2 regions of the Bradyrhizobium sp. SZCCHNRI1029 genome follow, and region 2 is predicted to be linked to the other one. Evidence: riboswitches for the same ligand, from Rfam matches in the RefSeq annotation. Region 2 holds a riboswitch; the other holds the start of a gene.
The links. Region 2 has a riboswitch for S-adenosylmethionine ahead of QW861_RS21305 (O-succinylhomoserine sulfhydrylase). Riboswitches for the same ligand answer to the same signal wherever they lie in the genome.
Positions count from the first base shown of each region.

Region 1 (4,390 bases), on a different contig from region 2:
CAGGCGCCGAATGGCAAGCTCAACGGATCCGGTTCGGTTGCCCGGGGCCCGGCAACGACCACCGGCGAGTGGTCCAGCCCGGCGGTCGGTGATCCCAGTCCGGCGCAGATCCGCGACATCATGCACAAGGTCGGCTTGCTGTAGATTGCCGGCCCAGCCACAGCGACGAAGCGGCGTCGTTGCACGACGGGCAGTTTGCGCATGAGCGTCATGCGCGAATTGCCCGTCGTGTTAGTTCGTCGCACGTTTGGCACTTGCGCCGTCGGGCAAATCAGGCGCAGATTTCCGCGCGTCCCGCCTCGCAGCAAGAGGGGCGTATCGCGGTCGTCACGAACGCTGAGTGTGGGATGCGATGGGCGTGTCGGATTGCGCGTGGGGCTTGCCTCGCGCGGACGAACAATTCCGATGCGCACGGTCAAGTCGCGCGGTCCTGGCATCCCGACGCTGATGCCAAGTTTGTTGTGGTGTTCTGCATCACTCGGACGACGGTGGCCAGAAAGCCCGGCGCACCGGGGAGAACGCGAAGCAGCCGTTCAACCATCGCGCAGGGAAGGCCGGGTGTTCCGGCTCGTACCTGTGGTTCCTGCCGCCTGCATTTTTTCCGCAGGCGGGCCATGGGTGCGGCCAGCATCCGGCCTTCCCTGCGCCTCTTCGTTATCGGAGGCAGGACTAATGCAAAGCTCGGGTGTAGACGCACCGCGGGAACGCAGCACTTTGTATCAACCGCTCTCGGCTCTTTGAAAAGTAAAAACCGCCAACCCCAAGCTCGTCATGGCCGGGCTTGTCCCGGCCATGACGTGGAGAGAGCGAGCCATCAACTTAGACCGCGCCCCGCTGCAGCAGCGAGCGCGCTCTACCGCCCCTTCTCCGCCCGGCTCAGCAGGAACACGCCCTGCTCGCCGAACATGTTCCAGAACCACCAGGGCATCGCGACGCGCAAGGGACGGCCGTAACTATCAAGCGCGACGGCGCGCTCCATCTTGACGCCGATCTCATCGCAGAGCTGCACGAAGTCCTTGATGGTGCAGAAATGGATGTTCGGCGTGTCGTACCAGGTGAAGGGCAGATTGTCGGTTCGCGGCATGTGGCCGCCGACGAGCAGTTGCAGGCGCAGCCGCCAGAAGCCGAAATTCGGAAAGGTGACGATGGCGCGACGGCCGATGCGCAGCAGATTCTCCAGCACGACCTTGGGCTGCCGCGTCGCCTGCAAGGTCTGCGACAGGATCACATAGTCGAACGCATCGTCGGGATAGTCGACGAGATCGGTGTCGGCGTCGCCCTGCACCACCGCGAGCCCCTTGGCGACGCAATGATTGACGCCCTCGCGCGACAGCTCGATGCCGCGGCCGTCGATGCCGCGGCTCTCCAGCAGTTGCAGGAGATCGCCGTCGCCGCAGCCGATGTCGAGCACCTTGGAGTCGCGCTCGACCATGCCGGCGACCAGCAGATGATCCGGCCGATAGGCCAGCACCTCGCCGCCGGAAAAGCCGTTCAGCGGCAACACGCCCTGCATGCTCATGGCTCAGCCTCCGTTCGCGGCGTTGAGGCCGCGCGCCTTGCCGGCGGAATCGAGAAAGGCGCTGGCGATCTCGAAGAACTCGGGGACGTCGAGCAGGAACGCGTCGTGCCCCTTGTCGGTCTCGATCTCCGCGAACGACACCCGCGCGCTGGAGGCATTGAGCGCATGCACCAGCGCCCGCGATTCCGCGGTCGGAAACAGCCAGTCGCTGGTGAAGGACACCACGCAGAAGCGGGTCTGGATGCCGCGGAACGCCGCCGCCAGCACGCCGTCATGATCGGCGGCGATGTCGAAATAGTCCATCGCCCGCGTCAGATAGAGATAGGAGTTGGCGTCGAAGCGCTCGACGAAGGACGAGCCCTGATAGCGCAGATAGCTCTCGACCTGGAAATCGGCGTCGAACGAGAACGTCGGCAGTTCGCGGTCCTGCATGCGGCGGCCGAACTTGCGATGCAGGGCGGCATCCGACAGATAAGTGATATGCGCGGCCATCCGTGCCACCGCGAGGCCGCGATGCGGATGAGTGCCCTTGTCGCCGTAGCGGCCGTGGTCCCAGTCGGGATCGGCCATCACGGCCTGGCGGCCGAGCTCGTGGAAGGCGATGTTCTGCGCCGAGTGCCGGGTGGCGCAGGCGATCGCGAGATTCGCGAACACGCGGGTGGGATAGGCCACCGTCCATTGCAGCGCCTGCATGCCGCCCATCGAGCCGCCGACCACGGCGAACAACGTGTCGATGCCGAGATGATCGATCAGCATCGCCTGCGCGCGCACCATGTCGGGGATGGTGATGATCGGGAAATCGAGGCCCCAGACCTTGCCGGTGGCGGGATTCAGCGAGGCCGGGCCGGTCGAGCCCATGCAGCCGCCGATCACGTTCGAGCAGATGATGAAATAACGGCTCGGGTCGAGCGGGCGGCCGGGGCCGACCAGCGTCTCCCACCAGCCGGGCTTGCCAGTGACGGGATGGCGGTTGGCGACGTGCTGGTCGCCGGTCAGGGCGTGACAGACCAGGACCGCGTTCGATCTGTCGGCGTTGAGCTCGCCATAGGTCTGGTAGGCGATCTGGAACGGCGACAGGTCGACGCCGCAATCGAGCCTGAGCGGCTTGTCGGCGCCGAACTGCGCGACCAGCGAGCTCGGATGATCGACCTCGTGCGAGCGCTCTTCGGGCGCAATCGTGCGCAGCGCGGAGGTGGGTTTCGGCGTCAGGCCTGTCATGTCTCTCACCCCGGCCATCCGGCAAGGGCTCCCGAACCACGTGACATATCAGGCCATGAAAAACCCGGCCTGAACTGGGGTTCGGCCGGGATCGATAACGTCCCCGGCCTGTTTAGCGAGTTTTTTAACGTGGCTGCAAGCCGGCCGGCTCAAATGACCACGGAACAGGCAGAAACTAGTCCCGCGGGCGCCCCGCGTCAAGGCAAGCTGGGGTTGACCGCCGATCGGGCGCCCCACGGCTGCAAACCAGCCAAGCCTAGACGGCACAAGGTAAACTTGCTGTTGCGCGCGTCTCCCGCATCGGAGAGAACGACATCCGTTCCAGTCGGCCGCACGTTAACCGGTGGCCTGCGAAGAGTGACCAGCCCATGTCCAACCCACCGCCTGCCCCGCCTTCGCTTGCCGATTTGCGCAAGGAGATCGACGCGATCGACGAGCAGGTCCATCAGCTCCTGATGAACAGGGCCGACATCATCGACCGGCTGATCAAGGTCAAGAAGACCCAGGAGGTCGGCTCGGCATTCCGGCCGGCGCGAGAGGCCGACATGATGCGGCGCCTGGTGCAGCGCCATCGCGGCATCCTGCCGCTCGACACCGTCGAGGGCATCTGGCGCGTGATCGTCTCGACGTTCACTTACGTGCAGGCGCCGTTCTCGGTTCACGCCGACGTGTCGGTCGGCGAATCCGCGATGCGCGATTCCGCCAGGTTCCATTTCGGCTTCGTGGTGCCTTATGTCGCCCATTTCAGCGCCCAGGCCGCCGTCGAAGCCGTGGCGCGCTCGAAGGGCGATCTTGCGCTGGTGTCGACGACATCGGGGCATACGCCGTGGTGGATCACGCTCGAGCCCGTGGGCGCGCCGAAGATCATCGCCCGGATGCCGTTCATCGAGCGTGCCGACCATCCGGCGGCGCTGCCGGTGTTCGCGGTGTCGCGGGTCGCCGACGACGCGCTCGTGCTGGAGGTCGAGACCTGGAGCATCCGCGTCTCCGGCTGGAATGCGCAGGTGTCGCGCGCGCTGTCGCCGCTGGCCGACGTGGTCGCAGTGCCCGATACCGCCTTCGACGGCGCCGCGCTGCTGGTGTCGATCGAGGCGCCGTCGAACCTCGACAAGATCAAGGCTGCCCTGATCGCGGCGGGCGCCTCGGTCCGCTCGACGGCCCTCGTCGGCGGCCATGCGAAACGCTATACGGTTCCGAGCTGAGACGCCTCGCGCCAGTGATGATTTTCCGGAGTTGATGATGAACCGCCCCGTGCCGAACCCCGGCATCCTCGACATCGCGCCCTACACGCCGGGCAAGAGTCCCAAGCCGGAGCCTGGCCGCAAGGTTTTCAAGCTGTCGGCTAATGAGACCCCGTTTGGTCCCTCGCCGAGGGCGATCGAGGCGTTCAAGAGCGCGGCCACGCATCTGGAAGATTATCCGGAAGGGACTTCCCGGGTGCTGCGCGAGGCGATCGGCCGCACCTACGGCCTCGATCCCGACCGCATCGTCTGCGGCGCCGGCTCCGACGAGATCCTCAATCTGCTGGCACACACCTTTCTCGGCCAAGGCGACGAGGCGATCTCCACCGCGCACGGCTTCCTGGTCTATCCGATCGCGACCATGGCCTGCGGCGCCAGGAACGTGGTTGCCGCGGAGACGGAGTATCGCACC
Region 1 is NZ_JAUEUK010000014.1:55,008-59,397, reverse strand. It holds gene QW861_RS30215 (S8 family serine peptidase) at 1-144, shown strand, start outside; gene metW (methionine biosynthesis protein MetW) at 854-1,519, opposite strand; gene QW861_RS30205 (homoserine O-acetyltransferase) at 1,523-2,737, opposite strand; SAM riboswitch at 2,829-2,908, opposite strand; gene QW861_RS30200 (chorismate mutase) at 3,106-3,939, shown strand; gene hisC (histidinol-phosphate transaminase) at 3,977-4,390, shown strand, end outside.
Region 1: it holds a riboswitch for S-adenosylmethionine, as region 2 does, so the genes downstream of both, QW861_RS30205 (homoserine O-acetyltransferase) here and QW861_RS21305 (O-succinylhomoserine sulfhydrylase) in region 2, are expected to answer to the same signal.

Region 2 (4,390 bases):
GTCATTGCCATCGCCCTCGCGCTGAGCCCGCAGAAGGTACGGGCGCAGAGCGCAGCGCCGGCTGCACCCGCCGCGCTTTCCGATGTGAAGAGCTCCGGTCCGAAGCCTCCGTTGATCAGCGAGCTGCGACCGAGCATCGGTCACATCACATTGGCGCAGGCGAACGATCAGATGCGCGGGCCGATCGCCGCGGTGCGCCCGGCGGCCACGACCTCGCCGCCCGCGGCGACGACCGCGCCGGCCATGACCGATGCACAGCCGCCGGCTGCAGCCGGGCAGGCCGTCGCGGCCACGCCGCCGCAATCGCGCAGCATCACCGAGCGGGCGATCGACAAGGTCAAGCAGGTCGCCAAATCGGCCACCGACATCTTCAACCGCGTGCCGTGCCTGCCGCCGAAGGGTGTCGCCAAGAAGAACTTCATTTCGCTGCCGCACGTCGCCAACAAGCTCGCCTCCGGCCTGCCGGTCGTGATCGTCGCCTTCGGCTCATCGTCGACGCAGGGCTTTGGCGCGAGCGCGCCGGACTACACCTATCCGAACCGGCTCGCCGCGCAGTTGCGCCGGCAATATCCCATGGTCGACATCAGCGTCATCAATGCCGGCGTCGGCGGCGAGGATGCGCCGGAGATGATGAAGCGACTGGAGACGTCGGTGATCGACCGGCGTCCGGATCTCGTGATCTGGCAGGTCGGCACCAATGCCGTGCTGCGCGATCTCGATCCGGCCGAGACCGCCAGGCTGGTCGAGGATGGCGTCGCCAAGATCCAGGCGGCGGCCTCCGATGTCGTGCTGGTCGACCTGCAATATTCGCCGCGCGTCAACGAGCGCTCGGAGAACGCCAGCCGCATGAACAAGCTGCTCGGGCGTATTGCCGAGCTGCATCACGCCGGCATCTTCCCGCGCTTCGAGGTGATGCGCGACTGGCACGAGCGCCAGGCGATCCCGATCAACGAGTTCGTGATCTCGGACGGCCTGCACATGAGCGATTGGGGCTATGCCTGCTTCGCCCAGTTGCTCGGCGACGACATCATCCGCTCGGTCGGCCAGGTCAAGCTCGGCATCAACGCACCGGCCGAGGTGCCGACCTATCGGCCGATGTGATCGAGGGCGAGTGGGGAACAGCGAGTAGCGAATAGGGAAAGAGATCCTACTACTCGCTACTCTCTATTCGCCATTCGCTACGCCGCGCTGAGGGCGGCGTCGAGATCCTCGATCAGATCGTCGGCATGCTCGAGCCCGGCGGAGAAGCGGATGAAGCCCTCGCTGATGCCGAGCTCGGCGCGCGCCTCCGGCGTCAGCCGCTGATGCGTCGTCGTCGCCGGGTGCGTGACCAGCGTCTTGGCGTCGCCGAGATTGTTGGAGATGCGCGCGAGCTTCAGGCCGTTGAGCGTACGGAACGCAGCCGCCTTGCCGCCCTTGACCTCGAAGCCGACCAGGGTCGAGCCGGCGCGCATCTGCTTGCGGACGGTTGCCGCCTGCGGATGGTCCTCGCGGCCCGGATAGATCAGCCGCGAGATCTTCCGATGCGCGGCGAGGAAGTCGGCCACCTTCGCCGCCGTCTCGGTCTGCGCGCGCACGCGCACCGCCAGGGTCTCCAGGCCCTTGAGCAGGACCCAGGCGTTGAACGGCGAGATCGACGGGCCGGTCTGGCGCATGAAATTGTGGATGTGCTCGGCGATGAACGCCTCCGACGACAGGATCACACCGCCGAGACAGCGACCTTGGCCGTCGATGTGCTTGGTCGCGGAATACACCACGACGTCAGCGCCGAGCGCGAGCGGGCTCTGCCAGATCGGGGTGGCGAACACGTTGTCGACGATCAGCCGCGCGCCATGGGCGTGCGCGATCTCGGCGATGGCGGGGATGTCCATCACGTCGAGCGTCGGATTGGTCGGGCTCTCCAGGAAGAACGACTTGGTGTTGGGTCTGACCGCCTTCTGCCACTGGGCGAGGTCGAGCCCATCGACCAGGGTCGACTCGATGCCGTAGCGCGGCAAGAGATCCTCGACCACGTAGCGGCACGAGCCGAACAGCGCCTTGGCCGCGACGACGTGGTCGCCGGCACGGAGGGGAGCCAGGATTGCCGTGGTGACCGCGGCCATTCCGGTTGCGGCCGAGCGGCAGGCCTCGGCGCCCTCGAGCTCGATCATGCGGCGCTCGAACATCGCCGTGGTGGGATTGGAGAAGCGCGAATAGATGAAGCCGGGATCCTCGCCCTTGAAGCGCGCCTCGCATTCCTCGGCGGTGGCGTAGACGAACCCTTGGGTGAGATAGAGCGCCTCGGCGGTCTCGCCGAATTCGGAGCGCAAGGTGCCAGAATGCACCAGCCTCGTTTCGGGACGATAGTGGGCGAACGACGCCGGCGCCTTCGCGGGGGACTTCGACATGTGACCTCCATCGTGGCCACCGCCTTGAGCGATGGGCACAAAAAAACCGGCCTGGGACAAAACCTCAAGGCCGGGATCACATTCGTCCCCGGCCTGTTTAGCGACTTATTTAACGTGGCTGCAAGCCGGCCGGCTCAAATCACCACGGGATAAGTCGTGCTCATAGTCGCAACCGGCCTTTCCGTCAAGCCAGCCATCGGATAACCGGTCAAAAGACCCTATATTGGCTCCATAAGCCGCCGTTCCGGCGCCTGCAAAGGATCAGGTCTTGCCGTTTTCGCTCAGCCCCGACGCCCACGGCATCCTCCCCGATCGCATGATCGTGGCGATGACGGAGGCTGGCCTGATCATCCCCGAATATGATTTCGTCGAGAGCCAGATCCAGCCGGCGAGCCTCGATCTGCGGCTCGGCGACGTCGCCTATCGCGTGCGTGCGAGCTTCCTGCCCGGGCCGGGCGCGACGGTCGCCGAGCGCATCGACGAGCTCAAGCTGCACGAATTCGCACTTGCCGACGGCGCGGTGCTGGAGACCAACTGCGTCTACATCGTGCCGCTGTTGGAGAGCCTGGCGCTGCCCAAGGACATCGTCGCGGCCGCCAATCCGAAAAGCTCGACCGGGCGGCTCGACGTGTTCACCCGCGTGATCGCCGACGGCACGCGACGCTTCGACATGATCGGCGCGGGCTATCACGGCCCGCTCTATGCCGAGATCAGCCCGAAGACGTTCCCGGTCCTGCTGCGCGAGGGCTCGCGCCTGTCCCAGGTTCGCTTCCGCTATCGCGACGCGGTCCTGTCGGAGGACGAACTGATCGCGCTGCACCAGGCCGAGCGACTGGTGGATCGCGACGATGCCGATCTCACCGGCGGCGTCGCGCTTTCCGTCGACCTGTCCGGCAGCAATGCGAACGGATATGTGGGCTATCGCGCCAAGCGCCACACCGGCGTCGTCGACGTCGACCGCCGCGCCGGCTATCCGGTCGAGGAGTTCTGGGAGCCGATCAAGGCACGTACCGACGGCAGCCTCATTCTCGATCCCGGCGAGTTCTACATCCTGGCCTCCAAGGAGGCCGTGCAGGTGCCGCCGGACTACGCCGCGGAGATGGTGCCGTTCGATCCGCTGGTCGGCGAATTCCGCGTCCACTATGCCGGCTTCTTCGATCCCGGCTTCGGCTATGCCGGCGCCGGCGGGCAGGGCTCGCGCGCGGTGCTCGAGGTGCGCTCGCGCGAGGTGCCGTTCATCCTCGAGCACGGCCAGATCGTCGGCCGTCTCGTCTACGAGAAGATGCTGGCGCGGCCGAATGCGATGTATGGCAGCCGCATCGGCTCCAACTACCAGGCCCAGGGCCTGAAGCTCTCCAAGCATTTCCGTCTCTGAGCGCGGCTGCGTCTGCCGCGCACCCCCAATGCGCCTGCCGCACAGGGCGCGCGCCAGCGCCGTGCTAGGAAAGCGAGAGCAATCGAACGATAACACGGCCGCGGCCTGCGCGGCCGAGCGGGGAGCTGAGATGTCCGAGATCGGCCTGGCCGACAATCCGGTCGGCGAGGGGCGTGCGTTGCCGCCCCCCGAGAAGCCGGTCCGGAATAAGCTCGTCGACGGACCCATCCTGCGCACCCTGCTGTCGCTGGCCTGGCCCAACATCATCGCGAACACGGCCGGCACCTGCGTCGTCATCGCCGAGACCTCCTATATCGGCCGGCTCGGTATCGAGGCGCTGGCGGCGATGGCGCTGGTGTTTCCGCTGGTGATCCTGACCATGACGATGTCCGGCGGCGCGATGGGCGGCGGCGTGGCCTCGGCGATCGCGCGCGCGCTCGGCGCCGGCGACGCCGAGCGGGCCTCGACGCTCGCCACGCACGCGCTGCTGATCGCGCTATTGTTCGGCGCGACCTTCATGATCGGCATGCTGGCGTTCGGCCCTGCCTTGCTGGAGGTGCTCGGCGGCCGCGGCGCGGTGCTGAGCCATGCCACGGCCTATCTGCAGATCTTCTTCGGCGGCGCGATC
Region 2 is NZ_JAUEUK010000007.1:257,715-262,104, reverse strand. It holds gene QW861_RS21310 (GDSL-type esterase/lipase family protein) at 1-1,101, shown strand, start outside; gene QW861_RS21305 (O-succinylhomoserine sulfhydrylase) at 1,179-2,387, opposite strand; SAM riboswitch at 2,464-2,543, opposite strand; gene QW861_RS21300 (2'-deoxycytidine 5'-triphosphate deaminase) at 2,656-3,762, shown strand; gene QW861_RS21295 (MATE family efflux transporter) at 3,893-4,390, shown strand, end outside.